One region of the Clostridium neuense genome, then DNA from elsewhere that is predicted to be linked to it. Evidence: riboswitches for the same ligand, from Rfam matches in the RefSeq annotation. Region 1 holds a riboswitch; each other region holds the start of a gene.

Region 1 (10,711 bases):
ACAATTCCTGGAGAGTATACAATCCATTCCTTCTTTATATTCCAGTTATGCCTTCTTTTAACCCAAGATATTACAGCATCATAGTATTTATCACTAAATCTAGTATATCCATACACGGCATGTCCAGCTCTCTTTTTTACTGCTTCTAAAATTTCTGGCAGCACTTCAAAATCCATATCTGCTACCCACATTGGAAGCACATCTTCTCCCATTGCATCCCATTTTTCACAATTTGTATTTCTTCTCTCAATCACCTTATCAAAATCGTAACTCATTAAATAGTCCCCTTTCGTACAAAGTAAAGAATAGAGAGTTGGGTAAGCGATGATACAAGTTAAAATCTGCTCCGTACTCTCTGCTCTTAATTTTCTAAATTATATAGTGAAACTTATTTGTAAAACATTATGAATCATAAATTTAAAGATTCCATACATTTTAACTTCAAAATCAAAGGGGACTTTTCACCTTTTACTGCTTTTAAAATAACTCTTTGCTAAAGTATCTGTCTCCTCTGTCTGGAAAAAGCGTTACTATATTTCCACCTGTTATTTTCTCAGATAATTTCAAAGTTCCTGCCATGGCTGCCCCAGATGACGAACCTACAACAAGTCCCTCTTTTATTCCTAAAAGCCTCACCATTTCGAAGGCTTCATCATCATTAACCTTTATAATATCATCCACTAGCTTCATGTCCATGGTATCAGGTATAAAATCATTTCCTATACCCTCTATATTATAACATAGTTCTTCTCCGCCTCCCATAGTTGAACCAACAGGATCTACTAGTATTCCTTTTATTTTGGGGTTTTTTTCTTTTAAGAATTTAACTATACCGGTATATGTTCCACCACTTCCTGCTCCTGCTACAAAGTAATCTACTTTTCCATCAAGTGCTTTATATATTTCTGGTCCTGTAGTTTCATAATGTGCAAGTGGGTTTGCAGGATTTTCAAATTGTTTAAGCGATATAGAATTCGGTATTTCCTTCAAAAGCTCCTCTGCCTTAGCTACAGCACCAAGCATACCCTTTTCTCTTGGTGTGTTTATAATTTCAGCCCCATAAAGCCTCATTATTTTTTGCTTTTCTATTGAAAACTTCATAGGAACTACAAATATAACCTTATAGCCCTTATTTAAAGCTGCCAGTGCAACACCTATTCCTGTATTTCCAGCTGTAGCTTCTATTATTGTTCCACCTTTTTTTAGCTGTCCACTTTCTTCAGCCTTTTCAATCATGTATACTCCTATTCTATCTTTAACACTTCCACCTGGGTTAAAATTTTCAAGCTTAGCAAATACGTTTATTCCTTTTGTGAATTGAATATTATTTATCTTTAAAACTGGAGTATTTCCAATAAAATCCTTAATATCATTTAAATAATTCATTTTTAACATCCCCTATCTTATATATGGATAACTGACAAATTAAAAATTTCAAATTTCAAGTTTATCCTGACAAACTGGAAGTTGTGAAGTAACAATGCTTCGTCGCGTTAAAAAAATCCTATAAATCTAAGGTTCAAAAATCATAAAATACTAAGATATTTCAATAACTCGCCATCGCTCAGACAGATTGAAATATCTAAGCATTTTACAATTTTTGAACCAAGATTTATTAGAATCTTTTTAAATCGTTCCTTCAGCATTGTTATTTCACTCCCACGGTAATACAAGGAAAAAATTCCTCCGTACCTACTGAATTTTGGTGTAAATCTTTATAATCCATCATTTAAAGAATTTATAATTGCTTTTTATTGTAAAATCTCGTCAGCGGTGTATTTTTCGTAGAGAATCGGAGAAAAATATTCCTTGCTTTTTCGGGCTAAGTGAAGCGATGTTGAATTGGGATGGTTTAAATAAAGCTTTATAAATCTTAGATGGTAAATCGTAAAAGTCTTAGAGAATTTAATCTGTTTGAGCGATAGCGAGTTATTAAATTCTCTTAGAATTTTAGGATTTATCGTCTTAGATTTATTAGCTTTATTTAATATCCCAAATCAATGTCACCTCGCTAAATTCCAGTTTATCAGCATGAATTTAATATTAGTATTCTCAATCTTTAAGCTTGCTTATCTAATAAGTTCAAAAGCCTTTTTTAAGTCTTCTATTAAGTCCTCAACATTTTCTATTCCAATAGATAATCTTATAAGGTTATCAACTATTCCAAGCTCCTGTCTCAATTCATACGGAAGAGCAGCATGTGTCATAGTTGCTGGATGGCATGCTAGTGATTCAACTCCTCCAAGACTTTCACCTAAGGTTATAAGTTCTATATTCTTCATAAACTTTTTATAATCATATTTTTTATCTATTACAAAGGATAATACTGCTCCAGCGCCTTTTGCCTGCCTCTTTTGAAGTTCATAACCGGGATGGCTTTTTAGTCCTGGATAATATACCTTATCTACTTCTTCTCTGCTTTCCAAAAACTCTGCAATTGCAGTTGCATTTTCAATATGTCTATCCATTCTAACTGGAAGTGTCTTTATTCCTCTAATGAGTAAGAAACTGTCAAAAGGTTGGAGTATGCCTCCTGTAGAGTTTTGTATAAAGTGAATTTTCTCTGCCAGTTCCTCACTATTAACTACCACAAGTCCAGCTATTAAATCGCTGTGACCTCCAAGATACTTTGTTGCACTATGAAGTACAATATCTGCACCAAGTTTTAGTGGCTTTTGAAGGTATGGTGTCATAAAAGTATTATCAACAACTGTTAAGAGTCCATTTTTCTTTGCTATGTCTGAAACAGCTTTTATATCTGTTATATCCATAAGTGGATTAGTTGGCGATTCTATAAAGATAGCCTTTACCTCTTCATCTATATTAGTTTCAATGTTTTTTATATCAGTCATATCCACCATTTTATATTTTATATTGAAATTATTAAAAACTTTATCAAGTACTCTAAAAGTACCTCCATAAACATTATTTGATATTAAAATTTTATCTCCACTTTTAAATAGCATTATGACTGCCGTAATAGCTGCCATTCCTGATGCAAATGCAAAACCTTTTTCTCCCTCCTCAAGATCAGAAATTAGTTTTTCAAGTGCAGCCCTTGTAGGATTTCCAGTCCTTGAATATTCATAACCTTTGTTCACTCCTATTTCTTCCTGCTTATAAGTTGACGTCTGATATATAGGAACATTAACTGCACCTGTCTCCTTATCTCCATCAATTCCTCCATGTATTACTAGTGATTCAAATTTCATAATATCTCCTCCATTTTATATTTTTCATATTGTTTTACTAGGTTTTTATTTATAATTTAATATTTTTTACCCTGTGCTATGAATATCCCTACTTCAGTAAACTCACCTTTACTTGAATAACCTGTGCATTTAAGTCCACTGCTTTCAACACTTATTTCCTTTAAGCCCGCTTTTTCCATAGCACTTTTTATTTGCTTATGAGAAAAACCAAGCCAAACATCATGCATTTCTTCTCTAGCCCAAGTACCATTATGCTGTTCTACATCTGATATTATTAAAGTTCCATTCTTTTTTAGTATTCTTTGCATTTCTTTAACTGCTTTTTGTATATCTTCTATGTGATGAAGCGCCATATTGATAAAAACTGCATCTACACTCTCATCGTATAGTGGCAAATCATACATATCGCCCTTCATTGGATATATATTTTTTATCCCTTTATTAAAAGTAGTTTTCTTTAATTCATGAAGCATATTTGTTGAATTATCCATTGAAAAAACTATGTCTGCCCTTTCTGACAGTCCAAGAGATATAAAACCAGTGCCACAGCCTAAGTCTGCACAAACTTTATCTTTTATATTAACTTTAGAAATAACCTTGTTTCTCAGTTCATCCTTAAAATACTCCTTCCTTATTTTGTTCCAATCTTCTGCAATCTCATTAAAATAAGCTGCTGAATTCATAATTAAACACTCCTTCTAAAAATCTTAAAAAATAAAAAAACTCCTGCCTCTATAAAAATCTTATAGAGGCAGAAGTTATATCTGCGGTCCCACTCTACTTGCTGCAATAAAAACAGCACTCGTAATTAGGTACATCTTAATACCCTAACGCTTTATCGTGCGTACACGCCGTAGTTCACCATGTATAAAATACATTTCAACCCGGTTCTCAAGGGTGCATTCAATTAAATTCTCCCAAAAATCCATTTCAGCCAATGTGGATTTATCTCTGATGTTATAAACTTAATTTACTATTCCCTATCATCGATTCACCTTTAATAACATTTTATGCAAAAATAAAATTTACGTTCATGTTATAAACATTATACAACTATATTTTAAATTTTACAACCTAATTATTTCCGTTTTTTCAATAGCTTCCTCTATTAGCTTTTCTTTGTCTAGAATGCTTTCAGATTTTCTTATTTGCTCCAAAATAGGCTTTGTCTTAGGATGCTTTGGTACAAATATAGTGCAGCAGTCCTCATATGGAAGTATAGAAGTTTCATAAGTTCCTATCTTTCTTGAAATGTCCATGATGTCTATCTTATCAAGTGCTATAAGTGGTCTAAATACAGGTCTATCGGCGCAATCATTGCTCACCACAAGCCCCTGCATTGTTTGACTTGCAACTTGACCTATGCTTTCCCCTGTAGCAACAGAATGTATTTCATTGTCCTTTGCTATTCTGCAAGCGATACTCATCATAAATCTTCTCATAATTATAGTGAGTTCGTCTTCTCTGCACTTTTCTATTATCTGCATCTGAATATCTGTAAAAGGAACCACATATAAATTAGTTCTTCCAATATATCCAGTTAATATTTCAGCCAACTTTTTAACTTTGTCTTTAGCTCTTTCACTTGTATATGGAGGACTGTGGAAATATACACAATCAACCTCTACTCCTCGTCTTGCCATCATATACCCTGCAACTGGAGAATCTATTCCACCAGAAAGCATAAGAAGTGTTTTTCCATTAGTACCATATGGCATTCCATTAAGCGCCTTTATAGGTTTTGAATAAACATAAGTATTGTCTCTGACATCTATGTGAACCATGCATTCTGGATTATGTATATCTACAGTTATATCCTGAAGATTATCTAGAACATAAGCTCCAACTTCTCTATTTATCTCCATTGAATTATATGCAAAAGTTTTGTTTGCCCTGTTAGTCTCTATTTTGAAAGTTTTAGCTCCACTTTCCTTTACTTCCTCAAGTGCCTTAGCTTTTATAGCATCATAATCTGTTTCTATCTGTGATACCACACAAATTTCAGCAATTCCAAATACCTTCATTAATCTTTCTATAATTTCATCAACATCGCTGCCCTCTAAAAACCATCTTCCAGAATCATGAACAAAAGTATATTCCAAACCCTTTAATGATCTCTTCATATTGTCTCTTAATTTTTTTTCAAATTTGCCCTTATTTAAACCCTTCAGGAAAATTTCAGAGGCATATTTAACCATTATCAGTTTTTTCATTTTTTTATTCTCCTCAAAAACTTAAGTATTTTTTCTAAATTTTCTACTGCATAATCTATTTCTTCGAATGTATTTTTAGGCGAAAAACTAAATCTCAAAGCACCATCCATATAACAATTTTCAACTCCCATTGCTGCTAGGACATGACTTATATGCTTTTTCTTTGATGAACATGCTGACCCAGTAGATACGTATATTTCTTTATCTTCAAGCGCATGTACTAGTACTTCTCCTCTTACTCCATTAAATGAAACATTAACTACATGTGGAAGAAAATCCTCGCCCATTCCACAGTTAATCTTAATATCTTCAATTTTAGAAATTTTATTTATGAAGTATTCTTTTAGACTCTTCACCTTAGAATAGTTTTCTTCCATATTCTCATGTATATTTTTTGCTGCGTAAGCAAAAGCTGCAATTGCAGCAAGGTTTTCTGTTCCACCACGTAAGCCTGCTTCCTGTCCACCGCCAGCTATAAGTGGTTCTGGCATAAGACCCTTTCTTATATATGCAAAACCTATGCCCCTTGGTCCATATATTTTATGGGCACTAGTTGAAAGCAGATCTATTCCCATTTTTTTAGGATTTATCTTTAACTTTCCATAGCTTTGAACTGCATCTACATGAAATTTTACTCTTGAACTTTTTGCTTTTATAGCTTTACTTATAGCTTCAATATCCTGAATAGTGCCTGTTTCATTATTAACATGCATAATGCTCACAAGAACAGTATCCTTTGTTATACTGTTCTCAAGCTCTTCAAGGTTTATTTTTCCTTTACTATCTACATCTATATATGTAACTTTTACTCCCCATTTTTCAAGCTGAGCAAAAGTATTCAAAACACTAGGATGCTCTATTTTAGAAGTTATAATGTGTAATCCTGGTTTTGCAAAACCTTTTATGAGAAAATTATTGCATTCACTTCCACCAGAAGTAAATATAATTTCACTTTCTTCTGCTCCTATTGTATCTGCCAAAATTTTTCTTGATTCTATTAGCTTATCCTCTGCCTTTTTACCTAAAGAATGAAGTGATGACGGGTTTCCATAATAATTATAAAAAACATCCTTCATTATTTCTGAAACTTCTTTAAGAGGCTCAGTAGTTGCACTATTATCAAAATATACCAAGTGCGAGTCCCTTCTTTCTTATTAATTCATATCAATTACCACAATAAATATAAGCCAATAGAAATTAATTGTCAACTTTTTTATTTTTTTAATTTTTTCAATCTATTTACTGCCTCTATCAAGGTCTCATCCTTTTTAGCAAAATGGAATCTAATATAATTGCTAACATCTTCCTTAAAGAAACTTGACCCAGGCACTGCTGCAACTCCTATTTCATTTGCAAGCCACTGGCAGAATTTATAGTCATTTTTTTCACCAAATTCAGATATATCAACTAAAACATAATATGCACCTTGAGGTTCAAAATATTTAAGTTTAGCTGCATCCAATCCATCCAAGAAAAGCTGTTTTTTTCTATCATAAATATTAATTAAATTATCATAATACTCTTCTCCAAGACTAAGCCCAGCACATGCAGCTTTTTGAAGTGGTGCTGCTGCCCCCACGGTCAAGAAATCATGAACTTTTTTGCAGTTATCAATTATTTTTTTGTCAGCTATAACATAACCAAGTCTCCACCCAGTTATAGAATAAGTTTTAGAAAGTGAACTACATGATATAGTTCTTTCCTTCATTCCAGGAAGTGATGCCATATAGGTATGTTTATATGGTTTATATACTATGTGTTCATAAACCTCATCTGTTATTACAAAAGTATCATATTTTTTAGCCAAGTCACTTATATACAAAAGTTCCTCTCTTGTAAATACCTTTCCAACAGGGTTAGATGGATTACATAGTATTAAAGCTTTAGGTTTCTCCTCAAATGCTTTTTTCAAAGCTTCTTTATCAAAATTAAACTTTGGTGGAATAAGTGGAATATAAATAGGTTCAGCTCCACAAAGTATTGCATCTGCTCCATAGTTTTCATAAAAAGGAGAAAATACAATTACCTTATCTCCTTTATCACAAACAGACATCATTGCTACCATCATTGCTTCAGTACTTCCACAGGTAACAACTATATTTTCATCTGGGTTTATATCAATGCCCATATATTTTCTCTGTTTTTCAGCTAGTTTTTGTCTAAATTCATTTGATCCCCAGGTAATTTCATATTGATGTGGTCCATGAATTGCTGCTTCTTTAAGAGCTTCAGTTATCTCAAGTGGAGGCTCCCAATCTGGAAATCCCTGTGATAAATTAATAGCACCACAATCATTAGCTACTCTCGTCATTTTTCTTATTATTGATTCCGTAAACCAATCAAGTTTATTGCTTAAATTAGGCATTTTATTATCATCTCCTATAAAAAAATAAAACCGCTTTTCGAGTAAGAAAAACAGTTTTTTAATTTCTAGAATATACTTTTCTCTTATCTCTCAAATAAATTTGCAGGAATTAACACCATACATTCAAATGAAAAATGCTGGTTGTTGGGTTTCACAGGGCCAGTCCCTCCACCGCTCTTGATAAGAAACAATATTAAATTTTAATTAAATTATATCATTCTTTTTATTAATGTACTAGTTTAAATTATGTTTTATGTTAAAATATTATTTTCTGATTTCAGTATAGTCAACATCTACTACATTATCTTTGTTATATGCAAATTCTTCATCTATACTTGAAAACTCTTCAGATATTTTATCTTTTTTATTAGTTTGCATTTTTCTACTACTTTTATTTTCAAACCACTTAGTTATTTTAAATACACCCCAAATAGTTACTCCTGCCACTAAAAGTACAGGAAGAATTTTTATAAATAATGATATTGCTAAAAATGCAATGACTAAACCACCTATAGTACCTAATATTCTTTTATTTGAAAAACTCATTATAATCACTCCTCAATGTAAATTTAACTTTAAAAATATTATACCACAACCTTTTAATAAATAGTATAATATAACGCTTAAAAAAGTATTAATAATCTGTTAATAGTGTTTATAATTTTAATAAATTTATTGCTTTTGGTTATACTACATTAATGTGCAAATCCTTTAAATACTTTAATTCAAACTAAGAATATCATGGAGGTTCTTTTAATATGGCTCATAAAGGTAACAAAAACAGCAAAGATAATAAAAAGGCTGGTCAAAAAACAAAAAGCACTCTTGAAAAAATGACACAGGAATTATCAAATGAAATTGGTTTAACCTATGACAGGTCTAAACGAAAAAGAAATAAAAATTCAAATACCAACAGTGATCCTAGAAGCTAAAAAAAATAATATGTACTCAAATATTATTATAATATTTGAGTACATATTATTTTTTATCAAAAGAAAAAGTGATACTACTATAACTTACTTAGTTCTTTTTCCAATATTTCTTTAACCATAGGTGGATTTGCTTTTCCCTTACTTGCTTTCATAACCTGACCCACAAGATATCCAATTGCTTGCACTTTACCTGCTTTGTAATCTGCAACTGATTTTTCGTTATTTTGAAGCACTTCCTTAACCATTCCTTCAAGAGCACTACTATCACTTATTTGTGACAATCCTTTTTCTTCAACTATAACCTTAGGCTCTTTAGAAGTCTTAAACATTTCTTCAAATACTTCCTTTGCAGCAGTATTGCTTATAACCTTTCCTTTTATCATATCAAAAAGTTCCTTCATATTTTCAGGGGATACAGGTATACTCTTAGAATCCGTCTCTGTTTCTCTCATTAATCTAAGCATATCTCCAAGCATCCAGTTCGAAGTAGTTTTGCTCTCTGCACCTAAAGCTACTACCTTTTCAAAGTAATCAGATAGTGCCTTATCCTCTACAAGTATCTCAATTTCCTTATCTGTAAGTTCATATTGTTCTTTAAATCTTTTTGTTCTATCAACTGGAAGCTCTGGCATTTCTTCATTTACACTTTTGATTAATTCATCTTTTATAACTATAGGAATTATATCTGGTTCAGGAAAATATCTATAGTCATTAGCATCTTCCTTGGTTCTCATGGTTACAGTTTTTCCCTTTCCTGCATCCCATCTTCTTGTTTCCTGCTTTATTCTGAAGCCTTCTCCAAAATCATAAAGCTCTTTCTGACGTTTTTCCTCTTTTTCAAGTGCTTTTTGAAGTTCCTTAAAGGAGTTTATGTTCTTTATTTCAACCTTAGTATTGTATTCTTCTTTTCCAAATTCTCTTAAAGATATGTTAGCATCACATCTCATTGAACCCTGGTCCATACGACAGTCTGATATATTTGCATACTGAAGTATTGCCCTTAGTGTTTTCATAAACTCAACTGCTTCTTCTGGCGAACGCATATCTGGCTCAGAAACTATTTCTATAAGAGGAACTCCAACACGGTTATAATCTATAAGTGAATAAGGTTCATACTCCATGTGTACAAGTTTACCTGCATCTTCTTCTATATGAATTCTATTAAGTCTTACTTTTCTCATTCCATCTTTTGTATGTATTTCTACATATCCTTCGCCGCATATAGGTAAATCAAATTGAGATATCTGATATGCTTTTGGAAGATCTGGATAAAAGTAATTTTTTCTATCCATTTTATTCAATTTATTTATTTTGCAGTTAAGTGCTTCCCCTGCTTTTACTGCAAGATGAACTACTTCTTCATTTAAAACAGGAAGTGTTCCTGGAAGTCCCATGCATATTGGGCAGGTATGCTCGTTAGGTTTAGCTCCAAATTCTGTTGAGCAATTACAAAATATTTTTGTTTTTGTGCTTAATTCAGCATGTATTTCAAGACCTATGACGGTTTCGTAACTCATATCTATCTCTCCTTTTCAAGTGCTCTTGCTGCTCTAAATATTTTCTTTTCTCCAAAATGAGGTCCTAAAAGCTGCAATCCTATTGGAAGTCCCTCCTTACTTACGGCGCAAGGTATTGATATTGCAGGAATTCCAGCAAGGTTTATATTTACTGTGTATATATCTGCAAGATACATTTCAAGAGGATCTGCTTTTCTCTCTCCTATTTTAAAAGGAAGTACAGGTGATACAGGACTAAGTATAAGATCATATTCTTCAAAAGCTTTTTTAAACTGAAGTTTTATTTTCTTTTTAAGCTTCAATGCTCTTTTATAGTATGCATCATAGTAGCCTGAAGAAAGAGCATATGTACCAAGCATTATTCTTCTCTTAACTTCATCTCCAAAAGCCTCTGTTCTACTGCTTTCCATTAAATCATATACATCCTCAAAATCCTTTGGTCTGTATCCATATCTTATTCCATCAAATCTTG
Region 2 (10,711 bases), on a different contig from region 1:
GTTTAATAGAGGAACCATTAGCAGCAGCAATAGGTGCTGGACTAGATATCACTAAAGCAAGTGGTAATATGGTAATAGATATAGGTGGTGGTACAACAGATATAGCCGTAATTTCTCTTGGTGGCATGGTAGTTAGAAGTTCAATAAAAGTAGCTGGAGACATGTTTGATGAGGCTATTATAAAGTACATAAGAAAAAAACACAAGTTAATGATTGGTGAAAGAACGGCAGAAGATCTAAAAATAAATATTGGGTCTGCTTACAAGAAGGAAATAGAAGACAATATGGAAATTAGAGGAAGAGATCTTATAACAGGACTTCCTAAAAACGTAGAAGTTTCTTCAGAAGAAATGAGAGAAGCGCTTAAAGAAGCTGTAAATTCAATAGCAGATTGTGCACATTCAGTACTTGAAAAAACTCCACCAGAACTTGCAGCAGATATATCAGACAAGGGAATAACTATGACAGGTGGAGGAGCTCTTTTAAATGGCTTAGATAAGCTTATTGAAGAGGTTACAAGAGTACCTGTATATGTTGCAGAAGATCCTATATCATGTGTAGCTTTAGGTACTGGAAAAGTCCTTGATTATGTAGATAAATTAGATTTAACAGTGGATGACATAACTATAATAGAGCGATAAATAATTTGTGAAACTAAACATAGCCAAAATAGAGAGCAGAATATGCTTTCTATTTTGTTTTTTTATAATCTATATAAAAATACTTCCATGTCAATAGCGTTGGATGGTTATTTTATTATTTGAAGTCGTTTAAAAAGTTAGAGTTGTCTTGATTAATATAAAAAATAAAATGTAATTAATTGTGTTTTGGAATCGAAGTCACATTGTTAAAATTAGCATAAAGATAATAAGAATGAAGTATTGCTTGGGTTATGGTTTTTGACATTTGAAATATTAAATTTAAGCGTATATTTCTATTTGTGAATAATTCATTGCTTTCACATGAATCTACTATTCCTATTATAGATACTTCACCTACATCGGGAAGTGATTTTCCAACGCCTTTTCCTGGATGTATTGCGTAATCACGTATTTGTATTTCACCTATATTTTCAGAATCTCCCAAACAAGCATCTATACCAATAATTGTTGATGCAATATGTTTGCTTTTAATTTCTGATAGTTTCTTATCTAAATTTAAGGCATGTATTGGATCAGAAATTGTTCCATATACATTTAGTGGGAAAAACTTTTCTTTTAGCATTGTACCCACCATAGGACCAAGACAATCTCCAATACATCTGTCTGTTCCAATGCATACAATTATTGTATTATCGTTTATATATTTTTGCAAGAAGTTTGAAATTTTAAAATAAGACATTGGAGCATTATATAAAGTTCTTATTTTGTTCAATAAAATCACCTCCTAATAATCTATATGAGGAATTTTTAATTAATATTATTTTTTATTGTAGATGCAAATAAAAAAATATTATTATGCAAAACTATAGAAAGTTTAAATATTTATGTCGTATATCAGTTTACATTCATGTGCTTAAAAGGGAGAAATAACGAGAAAAAAGTACGTATACTAATATAATTATGAGTATTGGTACATAATAAGAATTGATTTTTTTATATTATCAATGTATACTACTATTTGTCGGTGCGAGAGAGAAGCTTCCGACTGAGAATTAAAGTTTAATAAATTAAATGTGGAGGAATTCCCGAGTGGCCAAAGGGGGCAGACTGTAAATCTGTTAGCTCAGCTTTCGATGGTTCGAATCCATCTTCCTCCACCAAGTATGGGCGCTTAGCTCAGCTGGGAGAGCATCTGCCTTACAAGCAGAGGGTCACAGGTTCGAGCCCTGTAGTGCCCACCATACAAAATTTAATACGCTGGCATAGCTCAATTGGTAGAGCAACTGACTTGTAATCAGTAGGTTGAGGGTTCAATTCCTTCTGCCAGCACCAGATGTGGAGGAATTCCCGAGTGGCCAAAGGGGGCAGACTGTAAATCTGTTAGCTCAGCTTTCGATGGTTCGAATCCATCTTCCTCCACCAATTATTTTGACACATTAGTGTCTTTTATTTTATGTTTAAAAAGTGTATAATATAGTTTGTAGTTACTCTTATCAAGAGAGGTGGAGGGAAATGGCCCGATGAAACCCGGCAACCGATGCATTTGCATTAAGGTGCCAATTCCTGCAGTTTTCTGCGAGATAAGAGAGATTTGAATTTAAAAGTCTCTTCTTATTGAAGAGACTTTAATTTTTTTTAAGGGAGGAATATTAAATGAAGAGATTATTTACGTCTGAATCTGTAACAGAAGGACATCCTGACAAAATATGTGATCAAATTTCAGATGCTGTCTTAGATGCACTTCTTGAAAGAGATAAAAATGCTAGAGTTGCTTGTGAAACTACTGTTACAACTGGAATTGTTAATGTAATGGGAGAAATATCAACTAATTGCTATGTTGATATTCCAAGTGTCGTAAGAAACACTATAAGAGAGATAGGATATACAAGAGCTAAGTATGGATTTGACTGTGATACATGTGCTGTAGTTACATCTATAGATGAGCAATCAAGTGATATTGCTATGGGAGTTAATGAAGCATTAGAAGCTAAAAAAGGTGAAATGGATAAAATAGACGCAATTGGTGCTGGAGATCAAGGAATGATGTTTGGTTTTGCAACAAATGAAACACCAGAATATATGCCAATGCCAATATCACTTGCACATAAACTTGCAAGGAAGCTTTCTGAAGTAAGAAAAGATAAAACTATAGATTATTTAAGACCAGATGGTAAAACGCAGGTTACTATTGAATATGATGATAATAAACCTGTAAGAGTTGATGCTATAGTTGTATCTACACAGCATGGTCCAGATGCAACTCATGAACAAATTGAAAAAGATATTATTGAAAAAGTTATTAAACCAGTAATACCAGAGGAACTTCTTGATAAGGACACTAAATATTATATAAATCCTACAGGAAGATTTGTTATTGGAGGACCTCAAGGTGATTCGGGCCTTACTGGAAGAAAAATAATTGTTGATACTTATGGAGGATACGGCAGACACGGTGGTGGAGCATTTTCTGGAAAAGATCCTACTAAAGTTGATAGATCAGCTGCGTATGCTGCAAGATGGGTTGCTAAAAACCTTGTGGCAGCTGGAGTGGCAGATAAATTAGAAATTGAACTTGCTTATGCAATAGGAGTTGCAAAACCTGTTTCTATAGAAGTTGATACCTTTGGAACAGGAAAGGTTTCAGATGATAAAATAGTTGAAATAGTTCAAAAGGTTTTTGATTTGAGACCTGGAGCAATAATAAGAGATTTAGATCTTAGAAGACCTATATATAAGCAGGTGGCAGCTTATGGGCATTTTGGAAGAACTGACATTGATGTTCCTTGGGAAAAATTAGATAAGGTTGAAGAAATAAAAAAATTATTTTAGAAAATAGTGCGAAAAAGACTAGTATTATATATATTGGTCTTTTTTTGCATAAAATAATAAATTTAAAGCAGCCTGTGTTTTAAAATAAAGTTTGCATGTTTTTTTTATAATGGTAAAATATATAATGAAAAGAGTTATGAGTTAGAAGCTCGTTTGAGTAGTTTTATTATTACATATAATTGAGAAAGTTATGTAAAAACGCTATAATTGTTAGGAGAGATACGATAACTGTATCTTTTTTTTTAACTAAAGTATTTTGTTTATAGTAAGGAGATTTAATATGGAAGAACTTCAGTGCGTGGTTGAATCAATTGTATTTAAAAATGAAGAAAATGGTTATGTGGTTGCAGTAACCGAGGATGAAAATTCTAAAAAAATAACCATAACTGGATGTATACCATATATAATGGAAGGACAATCACTTAAAGTTTCAGGAGAATGGACTGTTCATCCGCAGTTTGGTCAACAATTTAAAGTGGAAAAATGTGATGAAGTTTTACCAAACTCGTTGGTTGGAATTGAAAAGTATCTAGCATCGGGAGTTATTTCTGGAATAGGCCCTGTAACAGCAAAAAAAATAGTTAATAAGTTTGGAGATAAAACACTAGAAATACTTGACAACGATGTATATAGATTAAGAGAAATTGAAGGAATAGGAGATAAAAAAATAGAGCTTATATATGAATCCTATTCACAGCAAAGGGAAATAAGAAACATTATGATTTTTCTTCAGACATATGGAGTTACTCCTAATCAGTGTGTAAAAATATATAAAAAATATAAATCAAAAGCCATAGAGGTTGTAAAAGAAAATCCATACATACTTACCGATACAATTTCTGGCATTGGATTTAAAACTGCAGATAAGATTGCTAGAAGTCTTGGGATAGAAGCAAATTCTCCTTTTAGAATTCAAAGTGGAATAACTTATGTAGTAAATGAGTTTTGTGCAATGGGTAATACATATATGCCAATTGAAGACTTAATAAGAGATTCTATTAAGATACTTCAGGTTCGTAAAGACGATATTGAAAAAGCAATATATGAATGTACGCTTTCTCAAAAATTAAAAGTTGAGATTATAAATAATGAAAATTGTGTTTATACAATGCCGTACTATTATAGTGAACTCGGAGTTACAAGAAAAATAATAACTCTTGCTTATGATAAATACAAGGAAATTGAAATAGATATAAATTCTAAAATAAAAGAATTTGAAAAAGAAAACAATATAGAATTTGCAGCATCACAAAAAGATGCGATAGAAGGGGCAATTACTAATGGAGTTGAGATTATAACAGGGGGACCCGGAACAGGAAAAACCACAATAATAAGATGCATAACGTCTATATTTGAAGAGTTATCGATGAAGGTATTTATGGCTGCACCAACCGGGAGAGCTGCAAAAAGGATGTCGGAAGCTACGGGAAGTGAGGCTAGAACTATTCATAGAATGCTAGAACTTGGCTATGAAGATGAAGATTTTTTTGAAAAAACAGAGGAATCTATATTGCAGTGTGATGTAGTTATAATAGATGAAGCTTCAATGATAGATATAATGCTTATGCATAGCTTGCTAAAGGCTATAGGACTTGGCACAAGACTTATCATAGTTGGTGATGTTGATCAACTTCCATCAGTTGGACCAGGCAATGTTTTACGCGATTTAATAGAAAGTAATTGCGTTAAGGTATTTAAGCTTAAAGAAATATTTAGGCAGGCTAAGGAAAGCATGATTATAGTTAACGCTCACAAAATAAATGATGGAGAAATGCCAATATTAAATAAGAAGAATAATGATTTTTATTTTATAAGCGAAGAAAAGCATGACATTATATTAAATACTATATTGAGTTTGAGTTGTGAGCGACTTCCTAAGTATAACAGGAAATGGGATAGTATAAGAGATATACAAATAATAACTCCAATGAAAAAAGGAACCTTGGGTGTTATAAACATGAATAATAACCTTCAGCAGGTGTTAAATCCTAAAGATAAATTTAAAAAGGAAATTAAGTATAGAGATATTATCTTTAGAGTAGGCGATAAGGTTATGCAAAATAAAAATAACTATATGATTAAATGGAAGAGAAAAGGAGGAGAAGGAGAGAAGGAAGGAGAGGGAGTATTTAACGGCGATATAGGTTTTGTATCTGATATAGATGAAGACAATAATTTGGTGGTTTTGTTTGATGAGGAAAGAGAAGTTGTATATGAAAGACTTAATCTTGATGAGTTGTCTCTTGCATATGCTGTTACCATCCATAAAAGCCAGGGAAGTGAATTTCCGGTTGTAATTATGCCATCTTTTGTTGGTCCTCCTCTTCTTATGAATAGAAATCTTTTATATACGGCAATTACAAGGGCTAAACAGCTTGTAGTTATTGTAGGTCAAAAAAAAGCTATTCAATTTATGATAAGCAATAATAAGGGTTTTACTAGATACTCAGGACTTGAATGGAGAATAACTGAAATAATAAATGGAAAAGAAAATTGATTATTATTTGAAAGGAAAGTTTTTATGGGTAAAATTGAAGGTTACCAAAATATATTGAAGCATATACTTAACTGGAATTTTGGAAAAGAAAAATATCTTAATATAGTTTCTCCTCCTTACAATACCTGTGAGGTTTTTTTGGAATTAATAATTGAAAATGTAAAAGTTGGTAACAAGATATTGTACATTACAGAAGAAAAGGATGGAAATGTGGAAATTCTAAAACTAATAAAGGATAATTCACAGGTTAAGGAATATTCTTATTATAGAGGAAATGAGCTGCATGAAGATACTAAAGTTGTTGTATCAAACTATGAAAATGCATTTCATTTAAATTTAAGATTTGACATGATTATTTATGATGATATAAGAAGCTTATCTCAATACAGTAGAATTGAAATAATAGAGCTTTTAGATAGCTTAAAAAATGATAATTGTAGAGTGATAGCGTATTCAATTGAAAGTATGTTAGATAATTGTAGAACCATATATATACCAGCTAGAAATGATATGCTGCCTATAGTAGAGCCTAGAATTATAACTACAGGAGTAAATATAAATAAAGATATGCCATTTGTAGCATTTGAATACCTTAAGTGGTTTATAAATATAAAGAACAATGTAGTAATACCAATTTCGGATGAAAATATGATGCTAAATTTATTTGGATATTTAACATATTCAAAATTGGGAATTGATAAAAGAATCTTATTGTATAGAAAAGATAATAGTTCTAAAAATGTATTAAATAAAGTTAATGGGGCTATAATTATAACAAATGATTTTGAAAGAGTTTGTGAACATATACAAAATATAAGTGTTGCAGTTTATTTTTATGAGCAAAATAAATTTAGCTATAAAACACTTGTATATTTCTGTGGAAGGTTAAGAGGAGGATACAAAAGGAAAGGAGAAGCTATATTTATAACCAATAAGGAAAATAAAGAAATAGAGAAGGCTAAAAATATAACTAGGAATTTCAATAAAACAGCATGGGAAGAAGGATTATTTTCTATATAAAATATTTATTGGATTGTTTCTTTAGTGTGCTCTACAGTGCAGATTATAAGTGTGTGTTGTGTGGAGAAGAAGCATTTGATGAAAAACTACTATGTGGTTCGTGCTTTAAAAATATAAGTTTATGTAAAGGCGAATTCTATGTAGAGAAAGAAAACTTATGCATAAAGTTTTATAGTGTGGCGTATTATTCAAAAAGCATAAAGGAAATGATTATAAGGTTAAAATACAAAAGAGATTTTCTATGTGCAGAGGTGTTAGGAAATCTTATGTACAATTATATTATGAAAAACAATATAAAATTTGATGAAATAACATTTGTACCTATGGAAAAGGGTGACTTAAAAAGAAGAGGATATAATCAAAGTAAGCTGCTTGCAAATGAACTTTCTAAAAGGATAAAGCTGCCGGTGAAAGAGTATCTAGAAAAGAATAGTAAGACAAGTGACCAGATTGGGTTAAATGGCAAAATGAGGTGGCAAAACTTATCAAGTGCTTTTACTGCCTGCAATGAAAAAGCTATATTGAATAGAAAAATTATTTTGGTTGATGATGTTTTTACTACAGGTGCTACTGGATTTTATTGTGCAAAGAATTTAATTTCTAATGGAGCAAAAAGCGTTATTGTATTGACTGCTGCAAAAAGTAGTATATAATATTATTATATATTAAGTTAGGTTTGTGGTTGAAAGTCGATGCTAGTCGCAGGCAAAGCGATCCACGTAAATTAAACAAAGTTTTAATGAGCATGGTGCGGTTTAGAAGTAAGTCCTGCCGTTTAGTTACGAGAGAATTAGTAGTGAGAGGATAGTTCCGGGTAGCGAAAGTTCCAGCAGGCGAGTGTGGGGTCAAAGACCAGGTCAACTAGCTTAATATATTTTTTATATAAATGCTTTTTTAATAGTATTTCATGTTAGAAATAGAATTTGATGTCTTTATATAAAGTTATAAATGGACCGCTTCTACAATTGTATCTAAATTCATCTCCTATATATAAACTTATCTATTTAAATATTTAGTTTTTCTGATGTTTTTATAAGAATAGATTTTGCATATTGAGAAAAACAAAAATGAGTTATTTTATCCAAGTACAGGTTATTTCTATGAAAAGGTGTGTTTATTGATTCTTTCATGTATATTTGTAATAATATGTAATACTATAGAAAACGTTTAAAATCATATGAGATATTAAGTAAGAATGATATAAGTTTATATAATATTTAGTCAATTTAATATATTTTTCTTGTTTTAATTTATTAAAAATAGTAAAATATAATTACATAAAGAAACCAAAATAATTATTGTATTGGTGTTAGAGAGGGGCTGGAATTATGAAAATAACAGTTAGTGGCAGAAATGTTGAAGTGACAAGTGGTTTGAGACAATATGTAGAGAAAAAGCTATCTAAAATGGAAAAATACTTTAAACCAGAAGTTGAAGCTCAAGTAACTTTAAGCGTGCAAAGAAATTGGCAAATCGTTGAAGTTACAATACCATTTAATGGAGTTATACTAAGGGGAGAAGAATCCAATAATGATATGTACGCTTCTATAGATATTGTTTCAGATAAACTTGAAAGACAAGTGAGAAAACAAAAAACAAAATTAGAAAGAAGAAAATATGGAGATTCACTTAGATTTCAAGATATTCCAGATGTAAGCTCTAAGGAAAAGGAAGAAGAACCTGAAATTGTAAAAACTAAAAGATTTGCAATAAAACCAATGTCAGAAGAGGAAGCAGTGCTTGAAATGGAGTTATTAGGACATAATTTCTTTGTATTTCAAAATGCAGATTCCAATGAAGTTAATGTTGTATATAAAAGAAAAGATGGAAACTTTGGACTTATAGAACCAGAGTTTTAAATTATTAACATAAAGGGGGCAAATAATTATTTGCCCCCTTTTTATTAAAGATAAACAACTTTGAAACTTGAAATTTATTTGTATTAAAATGCCGTCTTCTGGGCATTGTGGTGTACATGAATTTTAATAGCTTAAATGGTTTATCTATATGACTACATTTATTTGAAAATACTTAATTTTACATATTTAAAAGTTGAATGATTAAAGATTAAATGTTATAATCTATAAGGTATAATACGAATAATATACATTGATGTATACTATTTAATAGCTTATGTGTTATATGTTTATAAAATATATATTTGTAGTGAGGATGAATGCGATGGGATTGCTTAATAAAATATTTGGTACATATAGTGAAAGAGAAGTAAAGAGGATCATACCTATAGTTGATCGGATAGAAGAACTTGATAGTACCATGAAAGCTTTAAGTGATGATGATCTTAAGGCTAAAACTGCTGAATTTAAAAAGAGACTTGAAAATGGAGAGACTCTTGATGATATACTTGTTGAGTCTTTTGCAGTAGTTAGAGAAGCTTCTTCAAGAGTATTAGGACTTAAGCACTTTAGAGAACAACTTATAGGAGGAATTGTTCTTCATCAAGGAAGAATTTCAGAAATGAAAACTGGTGAAGGAAAAACATTAGTTGCTACACTTCCTTCATATTTAAATGCTTTAACAGGAAAAGGTGTTCATATAGTTACTGTAAATGACTATTTGGCAACTAGAGATGCAAAGCAGATGGGTGAGCTATATGGATTTTTAGGATTAACAACAGGAGTAATAGTACACGATTTGAATCAGCAGCAAAGACAAGATGCATATAACGCGGATGTAACATATGGTACAAATAACGAATTTGGATTCGATTATTTAAGAGATAACATGGTTATATACAAGGAAGAAAGAGTTCAAAGAAAACTTAATTTCTGTATAGTAGATGAAGTTGACTCAATACTTATAGATGAGGCTAGAACACCACTTATAATTTCAGGTGAGGGTGAGAAATCAACTGAATTTTATAGAGTTGCAGATAATTTTGCTAAAATGCTTAAAAAAGAAGATGATTTTACTATAGATGAAAAGACAAATTCCGCTATATTAACAGAAGTCGGAGTTGAGAAAGCTGAAAAATATTTTCATCTTGATAACTATGCAGATCCCTCAAACATGGAAATACAGCACCATGTTGCGCAAGCTTTAAAAGCTAATGCACTTATGAAAAAAGATAAAGATTATATGGTTAAAGACGGAGAAGTTATTATAGTTGATGAGTTTACTGGAAGACTTATGGAAGGAAGAAGGTACAGTGATGGTCTTCATCAAGCAATTGAAGCTAAAGAAGCAGTAAAAGTTCAAAAAGAATCGAAGACGCTTGCAACTATAACTTTCCAGAATTACTTTAGAATATATGATAAACTTTCAGGAATGACTGGTACAGCACTTACAGAAGAAAATGAATTTAGAGAAATATATGGTCTTGATGTTGTGGTAATTCCAACACATAAACCAATTAAAAGAAGTGATTTACCAGATCTTATTTATAAAACTGAAAAAGCAAAATTTGATGCTGTAGTTGAGGATATAGCTGAAACTCATAAAAAGGGTCAGCCAATTCTAGTTGGAACTGTTAGTATTGAAAAATCAGAGCTGCTTTCAGATTTACTTAAGAAAAAGAGAATTCCACATCAAGTATTAAATGCAAAATACCATGAACAGGAAGCGGAAATAATATCTCATGCCGGAGAAAAAGGTATGGTTACAATTGCAACTAATATGGCAGGTCGTGGTACTGATATTAAGCTTGGTGAGGGAGTTGTAGAACTTGACGGACTAAAAATAATAGGTACTGAAAGACATGAATCTAGACGTATAGATAATCAGCTTAGAGGTCGTTCTGGTC
Region 3 (10,711 bases), on a different contig from region 1:
ATATAAATATACTCTTCAATAAGGGAGGAGAAGATAATTGTCAATAAAGGGAAAGCTGATTTTATCTAATATAGCCATGTTTCTTGTACCGCTGTTTTTATGTATTGTAGTATTTTTAGGAATTCAAAACTTGTATTTAAAAAAAATTCACAGTGAATATGATGTAAGTACAAACTTAAAAAAAAGAAGTTTTATTATGAATCCATATGGAGAACTTAGATTTATAAATTTAAAGAAAATTAATAATGTTGCAGCTAAGCTTGAAAGATCACCTGAAAAGCTTGAAGACATTAATTTTCTTAAAAATGTAAACAGCGAGTTCTCAAAGAAGAATTCCTATATTATTGTGAAAAAAGAAAAGAAGACAATATTTGATGGCGGCAAAAATGAAAGCGGCAGCACAGATGTAAATTTAAAGTTGTCACAATCGAATGACAGGATTACAAAAATGCCGGAGTTCTTTATGTCAAGTGGTGAACTTATAGGAAGAGAATTTTCCATTCACCTTTCTGATGGAACTCAGGCAAGTATGTTTTTTATAGTAAATACCAGCAAACTTTTTAGTATATATAGGGAGTTTATAACAGCACTCATAGCTTCTGCAATATTAATAATAATTTTTATAAGTGGTCTTCTTACTTTCTTTGTATCAAGGTCAATATTAATACCATTAAAATCATTAAAAAAAGGAACGGAGAATATAAAAAATGGAGATTTAGATTTTGAAGTCAAATCTAATTCAAAGGATGAAATAGGGGACTTGTGTGAAGCTTTTAACGACATGAGAAAGAAGCTTAAAGAATCTATTGAACTTCAAAATCAATATGAAAATAACAGGAAGGAGCTTATATCAAACATTTCCCATGATTTGAAAACACCTATAACCTCGATAAAGGGCTATGTAGAGGGAATAAGGGATGGTGTGGCAGATACACCAGAAAAAATGGAGAAATATATAAATACAATTTATACAAAATCCCAAAGCATGGATTACCTAATAGATGAGCTTCTTACCTATTCTAAACTTGATATGAATAAAATGCACTTTGATTTTCAAAGAATTGATATTAAAAGCTATATGGAAGATTTGATGGAAGAGATAAGATTTGATGTTGAAAAGAAAAAAATAAACTTTAGTTATACAAACAATATCAAGGAAAAGGCGTATGTAAAGGTAGATGTCCAAAATATAAATAGAGTTATTATGAACATAATTTCAAATTCTATAAAGTATATGGATAAAAAGGAAGGCAGCATAGCTGTAAGCATGAGCTTGAAGGAGGGAGAGGTGATTATTGCCATAAAAGATAATGGAAAAGGAATCTCCAAGGAAGCTCTAAACTATATTTTTGATAGATTTTATAGAGAAGATTATTCAAGAAACAGCTTAACAGGTGGAAGCGGCTTAGGTCTTGCAATATGTAAAAAAATAATAGAAGAGCATGGAGGTAGAATATGGGCTGAAAGTGAGGAAAACGTTGGTACAAATATGTGCTTGGCTATAAAAATTTGTGATTAAAATTGGAGGATAAAAATATGAAAAGTAAAGTTGTAAAAATTGTAAGTGCAGTTGTAATTGTATGTTTAATAGGTGGCGGAGGATATTATTTTTATAATAAATCATCAAAAGCAAAAGCAGCTAGCAATACAGCTAAATATTATACGGTAACAGCTGAAAAGTCTAATATTGATGTTACAGTTTCTGCCACAGGAACAGTTGAGGCAACGCAGACTAAAGATGTAGTTGCAAATAACAGCGGAACAGTTCAAAACTTAAATGTAAAGCTTGGAGATACAGTGAAAGAGGGAGATACTATTGCAAAGGTTCAAAGTGATGATATAGATGCAGCAGTGAACAAGGCTAATTTAACGGTACAGCAGCAGCAGCTTCAAGTTAATAACGCAAAGAATGCTAATGATCAGGCAATGCAAAGTTTATCGCTTCAATCAGCTCAAAATGATTTAAGTAATAAAATAGAACAGCAAAACAAAATGACATTAACAGCACCTATAGGTGGAGTTGTAGTAGCTAAAAATGATAACAATGGAGATAGTGTTCAAGCAGGAAAAGCTCTAATTACAATTGCAGATTTAAGCTCTATGAAGATAGATGTTCAAGTTGATGAGCTTGATATATCTAAAGTAAAAACAGGACAAACAGCAGATATTACTTTTGATGCCATAAGCGGAAAAACATATACAGGTACTGTAGACAGCATATCTCAAATGGGAACAACAACAAATAATGTGACAACTTATGATGTAATTGTAGATATAAATAATCCGGATGGAGTAAAAATAGGAATGAACGGAAATGTAAGCATAAAAGTAACTTCAAAGTCTGATGCACTTACAATTCCTGTAGAAGCTCTTATTGAGAGAAACAATAAAAAATATGTAATGCTTAAAACAAGCGGCAGCACTGCAGACTCTAATACTCAAGGGTCTTGGAAAAGAAAGAGCAGTGGGACTAACAGCGGCTATCAAGGTAATGGTTCAAATAGAAGAGGTGGAAACGGTAGTTTAAGAATGTCAGCATTAGGAGGGAAACTTGTAGAGGTTGAAACAGGTCTTGAAAATGAAACAACAGTTGAAATAACTTCAGGAATTAAAGAGGGCGATGAAGTTATGATACAGTTACCTCAGACAACTAGCACAAATTCACAAAAATCAAGTGGCTTTGGAGGTTTCGGCGGCGGCAGCTTTGGTGGACTTGGCGGTGGAAGTAGACAAAGTGGTTCTGGTAGCAAGAATAACAGTTCAAATGGAAATAATGCAGGGAATTCAGGTAATAATACATCAAATAGTGGTACAAGTTCATCAGGTAATTCAGGAAATGGTGCTGGAGTAGGTAAATAAAATGTAAAGGAAGGGAAAAGATATGGCTTTAGTTATTAAAATGAGGAATATAAACAAAGTATATAAAATGGGTAAAAATGAGTACAAAGCCTTATTTGATATAAACCTCGATATAAAAAAAGGTGAATTTGTATCGATAGTAGGACCTTCTGGAGCAGGAAAGTCAACTCTTATGAATATCATAGGTTGTCTTGATAATGCTACCTCTGGAGAGTATTTTTTAGATGATGTGAATACAAATTGCAATGATAACAAGCTTGCGGAAATAAGAAATAATAAAATTGGTTTTATATTTCAAAACTACAATTTGCTTTCAAAGTTAAGTGTTATTGAGAATGTAGAATTGCCTCTTGTATATCAGGGGATTAAGAGCAGCGAAATAAAGAAAAGATCTATGGAAGCCTTAGATAAGGTTGGGTTAACATCTCATATAAAGCATAAACCTGCTGAATTATCAGGGGGACAAAAGCAAAGGGTCGCTATTGCTAGAGCGCTTGTTACTAAACCGGAAATAATATTGGCGGACGAGCCTACTGGAGCTTTAGACAGTAAGACAGGAAAAGAAGTAATGGAAATGATTAAGGAATTAAACAAAGAAGGAAATACAATAATACTTATAACTCATGATATGAGTATTGCAAAGCAGGCAAAAAGGGTAGTAACAGTAAAGGATGGAAGAATAACCTCGGATGAAATAAATGAAGCTGTGTAAGAATTAGATAAAGATAAACCACTTTAATTAAGGAAATTTATTTGTACCATAAAGCCTAGAGTAAGGCATTTTGGCTTTGTATAAATATAGTGAAGCCTAAACTATTTATGTTCCCAAAAACCAATCTTCAAGGAATTATGGTGCATATATAGTTTGTAGTTGGACTAGTTTTACTTATAGGTGGTTTATCCATAAAAGGAGGCTAAAATATGCAATTTACAAGACTTGTGAAGATGGCAGTACAGTCGGTATGGTCAAATAAGATAAGATCATTCCTCACTATGCTTGGCATAATAATCGGTATATCTTCTGTTATTGTACTTGTGGGAATGGGACAAGGAACAAAGGAGAGTGTATCACAGCAAATAGAAAGTCTGGGAACAAATTTAATAACAGTTAGTATAACAGGCAATAGAAGTAAGTCATTTTCATCTAAGGAACTTAATCAAATAAAGGCAAAGCCTGGTATAAAGGATATAGCACCGGAGCTTTCATCTACTGCTAATGTAAAAGCTGGAGATAATACGGCAAGTACTAGTATGGAAGCAAGCACTCCAAGCTATGCAGAAATAAGAAATTTAACTGTAAGTTCTGGAAGATTTATAAATCAAAGAGATCAGGATAACAGATATAAGGTTGCTGTAGTTGGAATTGATGTTGCAAATGAACTTTACAGTTCAACTGATGTTGTAGGTCAAATAATAAATGTAAATGGTGTTGATTTTAAAATTGTTGGTGTACTTGCAGCTCAGGGCAGCTCTTCTACGGGCTCTGGTGATGATAGAATTATAGTGCCATTAAGTACTGCTCAAAGGCTTACAAAAACTACAAGTGTAAGAACCTTTTATGTTGAAGCAAAGAGCAAAGATACAGTAGACGAGGCAATGGGATATTTGCAGCTTTTTCTAAATACCAAGTTTGGAGCAGCCTCAAACAGCTATAGAATTTTTGATCAAACAAGTATATTAGATACAGTAAACAAAACTACAAGCAGCTTAACCACAATGCTTTCAGGTATAGCAGCAATATCCTTGCTTGTAGGAGGAATAGGTATTATGAATATAATGCTTGTTTCTGTAATTGAAAGGACAAAAGAAATAGGTATAAGAAAGGCCATAGGTGCAAAAAGAAGAACAATACTTTTTCAATTCCTTTTAGAGTCTGCGGGAATAAGTGCTATTGGGGGAATGCTTGGCGTAGCTTTGGGATATGGCCTAGCATATATTGCACAAAGACTTCTTAAAATGAATGTATCAATATCCTTAAATGTAGTTTTAGGAGCAGTTGCGTTTTCAGTTGCAGTTGGAGTTATTTTTGGAATGTATCCAGCAAATAAAGCTTCAAAGCTTAGCCCAATGGAAGCACTTAGGTTTGAGTAATTAAAAATATACATTTAAATTTTAGGTTGGTGTATAATATAAAGATATTGCGAATTAACATCATCTTGGAATATTAAATAAAATTAATAAATCTAAGCGTCAAATTGTTAAAATCTTAAGAGCTTTCAATAACTCGCTGAAAAAATGCTCAAACAAATTGAAATCTCTAAAGCTTTTAACAATTTGCCACTAAGATTTACAAAATTTTATTTAAACTATTCCTTCAATGACGTTACTTCGCAGGGCGGAAAATCAAGGAATATTTTTCTCCGCTTCTCTACGAAAAATGCGCTGTAAAAATGGTTAATCAATGTAAACTGGTGTTGGTATACATATATTACAAAAAATTAATTGATTAACAAATATTCACGCCTAAAATTCCGTAGGTACGGAGGAATTTTTTCATTGCACAACCGTGGGAGCGAAGCATTGTTCCTTCGCAATTTTTATATGGGGTGAGTTTATGAAAAAGATTTTAATTATAGAGGATGAAATAAGCATAGCGGAGCTTGAAAAGGATTATCTTGAGCTTAGTAATTTTGATGTAGACATAGAAACTTCGGGAAAAAGCGGTCTTGAATACGCAAAGTCAAGGGATTATGACCTCATAGTATTGGATTTAATGCTTCCGGAAATAAGTGGATTTGATATTTGCAGGGAAGTCAGAAAGGTTAAAGATATACCAATTTTAATGGTTTCTGCAAGAAAAGAGGATATAGATAAGATAAGAGGACTTGGTCTTGGAGCGGATGATTATATGACAAAGCCATTTAGTCCCAGTGAACTTGTTGCAAGAGTGAAGGCACACATAAATAGATATGAAAGATTAACACAGGGAAATAAAAACTTTGATGATGAAGATATACAAATCAGAGGTCTTAATATAAATAAAGCATCTAGAAAGGTGTTTGTAAATGGAAAAGAAGTAGTGTTTACTACTAAGGAATTTGATTTGCTGCTATTTTTGGCTCAAAATCCAAATAGAGTTTTTAGTAAGGGAGAACTTTTCGATAGAATATGGCATATGGATTCTATAGGTGAGATAGCTACCGTAACCGTACATATAAAAAAGATAAGAGAAAAGATAGAGAAAGATACCTCCAATCCAGAATATATAGAAACCGTATGGGGAGTTGGCTACAGGTTTAGGGGATAATATAGATAAATAAGCTGAAAGCTTAAAATAGCTGGTGTTATAATTTTACAAGTAATATTTTGTATGCCTTAATCAGTTGACAATGGACAGTTGACAATTGATAGTTAAGGATGATTTACCTTTTGCTTTGCTCAGGTAAATCTTAGAACTTGATGGTGTCAGCTGTGCTCGACACTTTATTTAGATTGAAACAATTAAAAATATATTGACATGAAGAGTATAGGTGGTATAATTAATATTATAAATTAGAATACTAATCCTATCTGAGTGATAGGTAATAACTTAATAGTTGTTTAGAGTCTTATCAAGAGAGATGGAGGGATTGGCCCGATGAAATCCAACAACCTGAATAATTGTTTTATTTAAGGTGTTAATTCCAGCAGGAGTAACCTGAGAGATAAGAGACGGTAGAGTTTAACTTTCTGTAGCTTATTACGGAAAGTTTTTTTATATGAACAACTTAGTTTATAAAAAATATTATATAGATATTCTGTTGATTGACTGGATAAACCAGAGGTCAAGTTTTATATCGCATGGAAATGCTTCCTGAGATATGAAACTTGGCCTTTTTAATTTTAATAAAAGCAAATAAATTTAGGAGGAGTATATATTATGAGGCAAATAGCTATTTATGGAAAAGGTGGAATAGGTAAATCTACAACAACTCAAAATTTGACTGCAGGTTTATCTGAAAGAGGAAAAAATGTTATGGTAGTTGGCTGCGATCCAAAGGCTGATTCTACAAGATTGCTTTTAGGAGGACTTGCACAGAGAACAGTATTAGATACCTTGAGAGAAGAAGGAGAGGATGTAGATTTAAATTATCTAATGAAAAAAGGCTTTAAAGGAATAAGATGTGTAGAATCCGGTGGACCTGAACCGGGTGTAGGATGTGCTGGCAGAGGTATTATAACTTCTATAAGCATGCTTGAAAGGCTTGGAGCATATACAGAAGATTTGGATTATGTTTTTTATGATGTTTTAGGTGATGTTGTTTGTGGTGGCTTTGCTATGCCAATTCGTGAAGGTAAGGCAAAAGAAATATATATTGTAGCTAGTGGGGAAATGATGGCACTTTATGCAGCAAATAATATATCAAAGGGAGTACAAAAATATGCCAATAAGGGCGGAGTTAGATTGGGTGGAATTATATGTAACAGCAGAAAAGTAGACAACGAGAAGAAACTGCTGGAGGCATTTGCAGAGGAATTAGGTACACAACTTATTTATTTTGTACCAAGAGATAATGTAGTTCAAAGGGCAGAAATTAATAAACAAACTGTAATACAATTTGCTCCAGAATCAAATCAAGCAAATGAGTATAGATCGTTGGCAGAAGCAATAGAAAAAAATAAAAATTTTGTGATTCCAAAGCCAATGACACAAAAAAGACTTGAAGAAATAATTTTGACACATGGCTTAATAGAACAGGCAATATAAGCTACTGTAGATAAACAAGCGGAAAGCTTTAAATTACTAATACCAAATTTATCCTTATAAACTTGAATTTGAAGAATAGTAGAGAGCAAGGAGTAGAGAGTAGAGTGAATGTGGATTTGCCTTTCGCTTCTCTCAGGTAAATCTTAGAACTTAATAGTGTCAGCTTTGCTGGACACTATATTTTAAGTGCCTTGGGCGCAATAAGTTTTAGATTTTTCGAAGCATAGCAGAGAAAAATCATCCTTAACTGTCCTCTGTACTCTAAGCAAAATCTTAGGTTTACGGGATAAACTTGATATTAGTCATTTGAAACTTTCATGTTGTCTATCTATATAGATAAACCGCTTCAACTATTTAAATTCATGTGCACCATAATGCCCAGAAGATGGCATTTTAGTACAAATAAATTTCAAGTTTCAGAGTGGTTTATCTTTATTAAGATTTTTATTTAAGTTTAGGAGGAGGTAAATTCAATGAGATTTGATCTTAAAACTTCAGTGGTAAAAACCCGTGAAAAGCGCCTTGGAACTATAATTGGCTGGAGAACTGGAAAAGCTTCAGAGTTGTCTAAGGATTCCGCATTTACCTGTGCTGGTTGTAAGGGAAACGGAGGAAAGAAACTTTGTGAAGCTGTAGGTCCATTTACACAAGGTTCAACCTGCAGTGAGCAGATGGTTGAGTGTCAGGCTGGAAATGTGAGAGATGCAGTTTTAATTCAGCATTCACCAATAGGCTGTGGAGCTGGTCAAGTATCATATAACTCCATATATAGAAATGGTTTAGCTATTAGAAACTTACCAATTGAAAATATAAAGATAATAAATACTAATATGAAGGAAACAGATACGGTGTTTGGAGCACTTGATAAATTAGAACAATCTATAAGAGATGCGTGGGATAGACATCATCCAAAAGCAATTTTCGTTGGAACCTCTTGTGCTGCAGGAATAATTGGAGAGGATATAGATAGTATAACAACTAAAATGCAGGAAGAACTTAAAATACCAATCATTCCAATACCCTGCGAAGGATTTATGTCAAAACATTGGAGTACAGGTTTTGATGCAACACAGCATGGAATTTTAAGGCAGATAGTTAATAAACATCCCAAGAAACAAGAAGATTTGGTTAATGTAATCAATCTCTGGGGAAGTGATGTTTTTACACCAATACTTAAAGAACTAGGTCTTAGGGTAAATTATGCTGTAGACCTGGCAAGGGTGGAGGATCTTGAAAAGCTTTCAGAAGCAGCAGCTACTGTTACATTTTGTCATACTTTATCATCTTATATTGCAGCTGTTTTAGAAGAACAATTTGGAGTACCAGAGGTTAAAGCACCACAGCCATATGGAATTGCGGGTACAGACGCCTGGATACGAGAACTTGCTAAGGTCACACATAGGGAGGAAAAGGCAGAGGCTTATATAGAAAGAGAACACCAAAGAATAGCTCCAAAATTGGGAGAACTTAGAACGCTTTTAAAGGGTAAAAAAGGTTATGTTGCAACAGGTTCTGCATATGCGCATGGGCTTATTGCAGTGCTTAAAGAGCTTGGAATTCAGGTTGATGGCTCCCTTGTATTTCATCATGATCCTGTGTATGACAATAATGATGAAAGTAAGGATTCTTTAGCTTTTTTGGTAAAGCACTACGATGATGTTCCCAATTTTAGTGTAAGCAACAAACAGCAATATCAATTTTATGGATTGCTTAAAAAAGTAAAGCCCGATTTTATACTTATAAGACATAATGGGCTTGCTCCACTTGCTTCGCGTATGGGAATTCCAGCAGCGCCACTTGGTGATGAACATCATGCTGTAGGTTATCAGGGGATTTTAAATTTAGGTGAAACAATTCTTGAAATACTTGCACATAAAAAATTTCATGAAGATTTATCTAAGCATGTAAAACTACCATATACAAAGTGGTGGCTTGAGCAAACAGATCCATATATACTTGAAAAGCAAAATTATGCTGTGGGGAAGGAGTGAGGATAGTGTCTAATTCAATTGAGCAGGTTAGGTATGGCTGTGCTATTGGGGCAATGCATAGTGCTTTTGCAATTCCAAGAGTAATTCCAATTACTCACTGTGGACCAGGTTGTGCGGATAAGCAAACTGCAAATATAAGCTTTTATAATGGATTTCAAGGTGGAGGATACGGAGGAGGTTCTGTTGTACCTAGCACTAATATACATGAAAAAGAAGTTGTATTTGGAGGTGCCAATAGACTTAGAGAACTAATTGAAGCTTCCTTCAAGGTTTTGGATGCAGATTTATTTGTGGTTATGACGGGCTGCATTCCAGATATTGTAGGAGATGATGTTGGCGCTGTAGTTAGTGAATTTCAAGACAAGAATTTTCCGGTAGTATATGCGGAAACGGGAGGATTTAAAGGAAATAATTTTATAGGTCATGAACTGGTAACAGAAGCTATTATTGATCAATATGTAGGTGATTATGATGGCCCTAAGCAAAAGGGACTTGTAAATGTGTGGTCACTTCTTCCGTATCACAATACTTTTTGGAGAGGTGATCTTACAGAAATTAAGAGGATTTTAGAGGGTGTAGGCTTTGAGGTAAATATTTTATTTGGGCATGAAAGCAAAGGCATTTCGGAGTGGAAAAATATCAAGAAAGCACAATTCAATTTAGTTTTATCTCCATGGCTTGGACTTAAAACTGCAGAGCATCTAAAAAGCAAATATAATCAGCCATATTTGCATATTCCTGTGATACCAATAGGGGCTAAGGAAACCAGTGAGTTTTTAAGAAAAGTGGTTGATTTTGCGGGGATTGATAAAAGTAGGGCTGAGAAATTTATTGAAGCTGAGGAAAAAAGATATTATCAGTACTTAGAGGATTTTTCAGATTTTTATGCAGAGTACTGGTGGGGGCTTCCAGCTAAGTTTGCCATTGTAGGGGATAGTGCATATAACTTAGCTATAACAAAGTTTTTAGTGAATCAGCTTGGATTGATACCTGCAAAACAAATTATAACTGAAAATCCGCCTCAAAAATATAGAGATATCATTAAAGAAGAATATAAACATATAGCAGAGGATGTTTCATTAGACGTGGAATTTGAAGAAGATAGCTACACAATTCATGACAAAATAAGAAAAACTGATTTTGGACATAAACCACCAATTATATTTGGAACTAC

Evidence for each region. A riboswitch is a leader RNA that binds a small molecule or an ion and turns the genes downstream of it on or off. The one in region 1 is predicted to bind S-adenosylmethionine.
Region 2: it holds a riboswitch for S-adenosylmethionine, as region 1 does, so the genes downstream of both, metK (methionine adenosyltransferase) here and ACJDT4_RS00520 (pyridoxal phosphate-dependent aminotransferase) in region 1, are expected to answer to the same signal.
Region 3: it holds a riboswitch for S-adenosylmethionine, as region 1 does, so the genes downstream of both, nifH (nitrogenase iron protein) here and ACJDT4_RS00520 (pyridoxal phosphate-dependent aminotransferase) in region 1, are expected to answer to the same signal.

Annotation. Positions count from the first base shown of each region.
Region 1 covers NZ_JBJIAA010000001.1:97,711-108,421, forward strand. Annotated here, with positions in the region: gene ACJDT4_RS00490 (MalY/PatB family protein) at 1-275, opposite strand, end outside; gene ACJDT4_RS00495 (PLP-dependent cysteine synthase family protein) at 478-1,386, opposite strand; gene ACJDT4_RS00500 (bifunctional cystathionine gamma-lyase/homocysteine desulfhydrase) at 2,070-3,212, opposite strand; gene ACJDT4_RS00505 (class I SAM-dependent methyltransferase) at 3,269-3,895, opposite strand; gene thiI (tRNA uracil 4-sulfurtransferase ThiI) at 4,280-5,425, opposite strand; gene ACJDT4_RS00515 (cysteine desulfurase family protein) at 5,422-6,558, opposite strand; gene ACJDT4_RS00520 (pyridoxal phosphate-dependent aminotransferase) at 6,639-7,790, opposite strand; SAM riboswitch class I at 7,871-7,977, opposite strand; gene ACJDT4_RS00525 (hypothetical protein) at 8,055-8,336, opposite strand; gene ACJDT4_RS00530 (small, acid-soluble spore protein, alpha/beta type) at 8,549-8,722, shown strand; gene gatB (Asp-tRNA(Asn)/Glu-tRNA(Gln) amidotransferase subunit GatB) at 8,800-10,239, opposite strand; gene gatA (Asp-tRNA(Asn)/Glu-tRNA(Gln) amidotransferase subunit GatA) at 10,242-10,711, opposite strand, start outside.
Region 2 covers NZ_JBJIAA010000006.1:129,060-139,770, reverse strand. Annotated here, with positions in the region: gene mreB (rod shape-determining protein) at 1-641, shown strand, start outside; gene yyaC (spore protease YyaC) at 817-1,374, opposite strand; tRNA gene ACJDT4_RS08570 (tRNA-Tyr) at 1,678-1,762, shown strand; tRNA gene ACJDT4_RS08565 (tRNA-Val) at 1,768-1,843, shown strand; tRNA gene ACJDT4_RS08560 (tRNA-Thr) at 1,859-1,934, shown strand; tRNA gene ACJDT4_RS08555 (tRNA-Tyr) at 1,940-2,024, shown strand; SAM riboswitch class I at 2,090-2,189, shown strand; gene metK (methionine adenosyltransferase) at 2,256-3,431, shown strand; gene recD2 (SF1B family DNA helicase RecD2) at 3,712-5,928, shown strand; gene ACJDT4_RS08540 (hypothetical protein) at 5,953-6,948, shown strand; gene ACJDT4_RS08535 (ComF family protein) at 7,002-7,601, shown strand; gene hpf (ribosome hibernation-promoting factor, HPF/YfiA family) at 8,277-8,807, shown strand; gene secA (preprotein translocase subunit SecA) at 9,130-10,711, shown strand, end outside.
Region 3 covers NZ_JBJIAA010000018.1:100,457-111,167, reverse strand. Annotated here, with positions in the region: gene ACJDT4_RS19430 (HAMP domain-containing sensor histidine kinase) at 38-1,519, shown strand; gene ACJDT4_RS19425 (efflux RND transporter periplasmic adaptor subunit) at 1,537-2,859, shown strand; gene ACJDT4_RS19420 (ABC transporter ATP-binding protein) at 2,882-3,571, shown strand; gene ACJDT4_RS19415 (ABC transporter permease) at 3,781-4,950, shown strand; gene ACJDT4_RS19410 (response regulator transcription factor) at 5,414-6,106, shown strand; SAM riboswitch class I at 6,405-6,510, shown strand; gene nifH (nitrogenase iron protein) at 6,719-7,546, shown strand; gene ACJDT4_RS19400 (nitrogenase component 1) at 8,020-9,537, shown strand; gene ACJDT4_RS19395 (nitrogenase component 1) at 9,591-10,711, shown strand, end outside.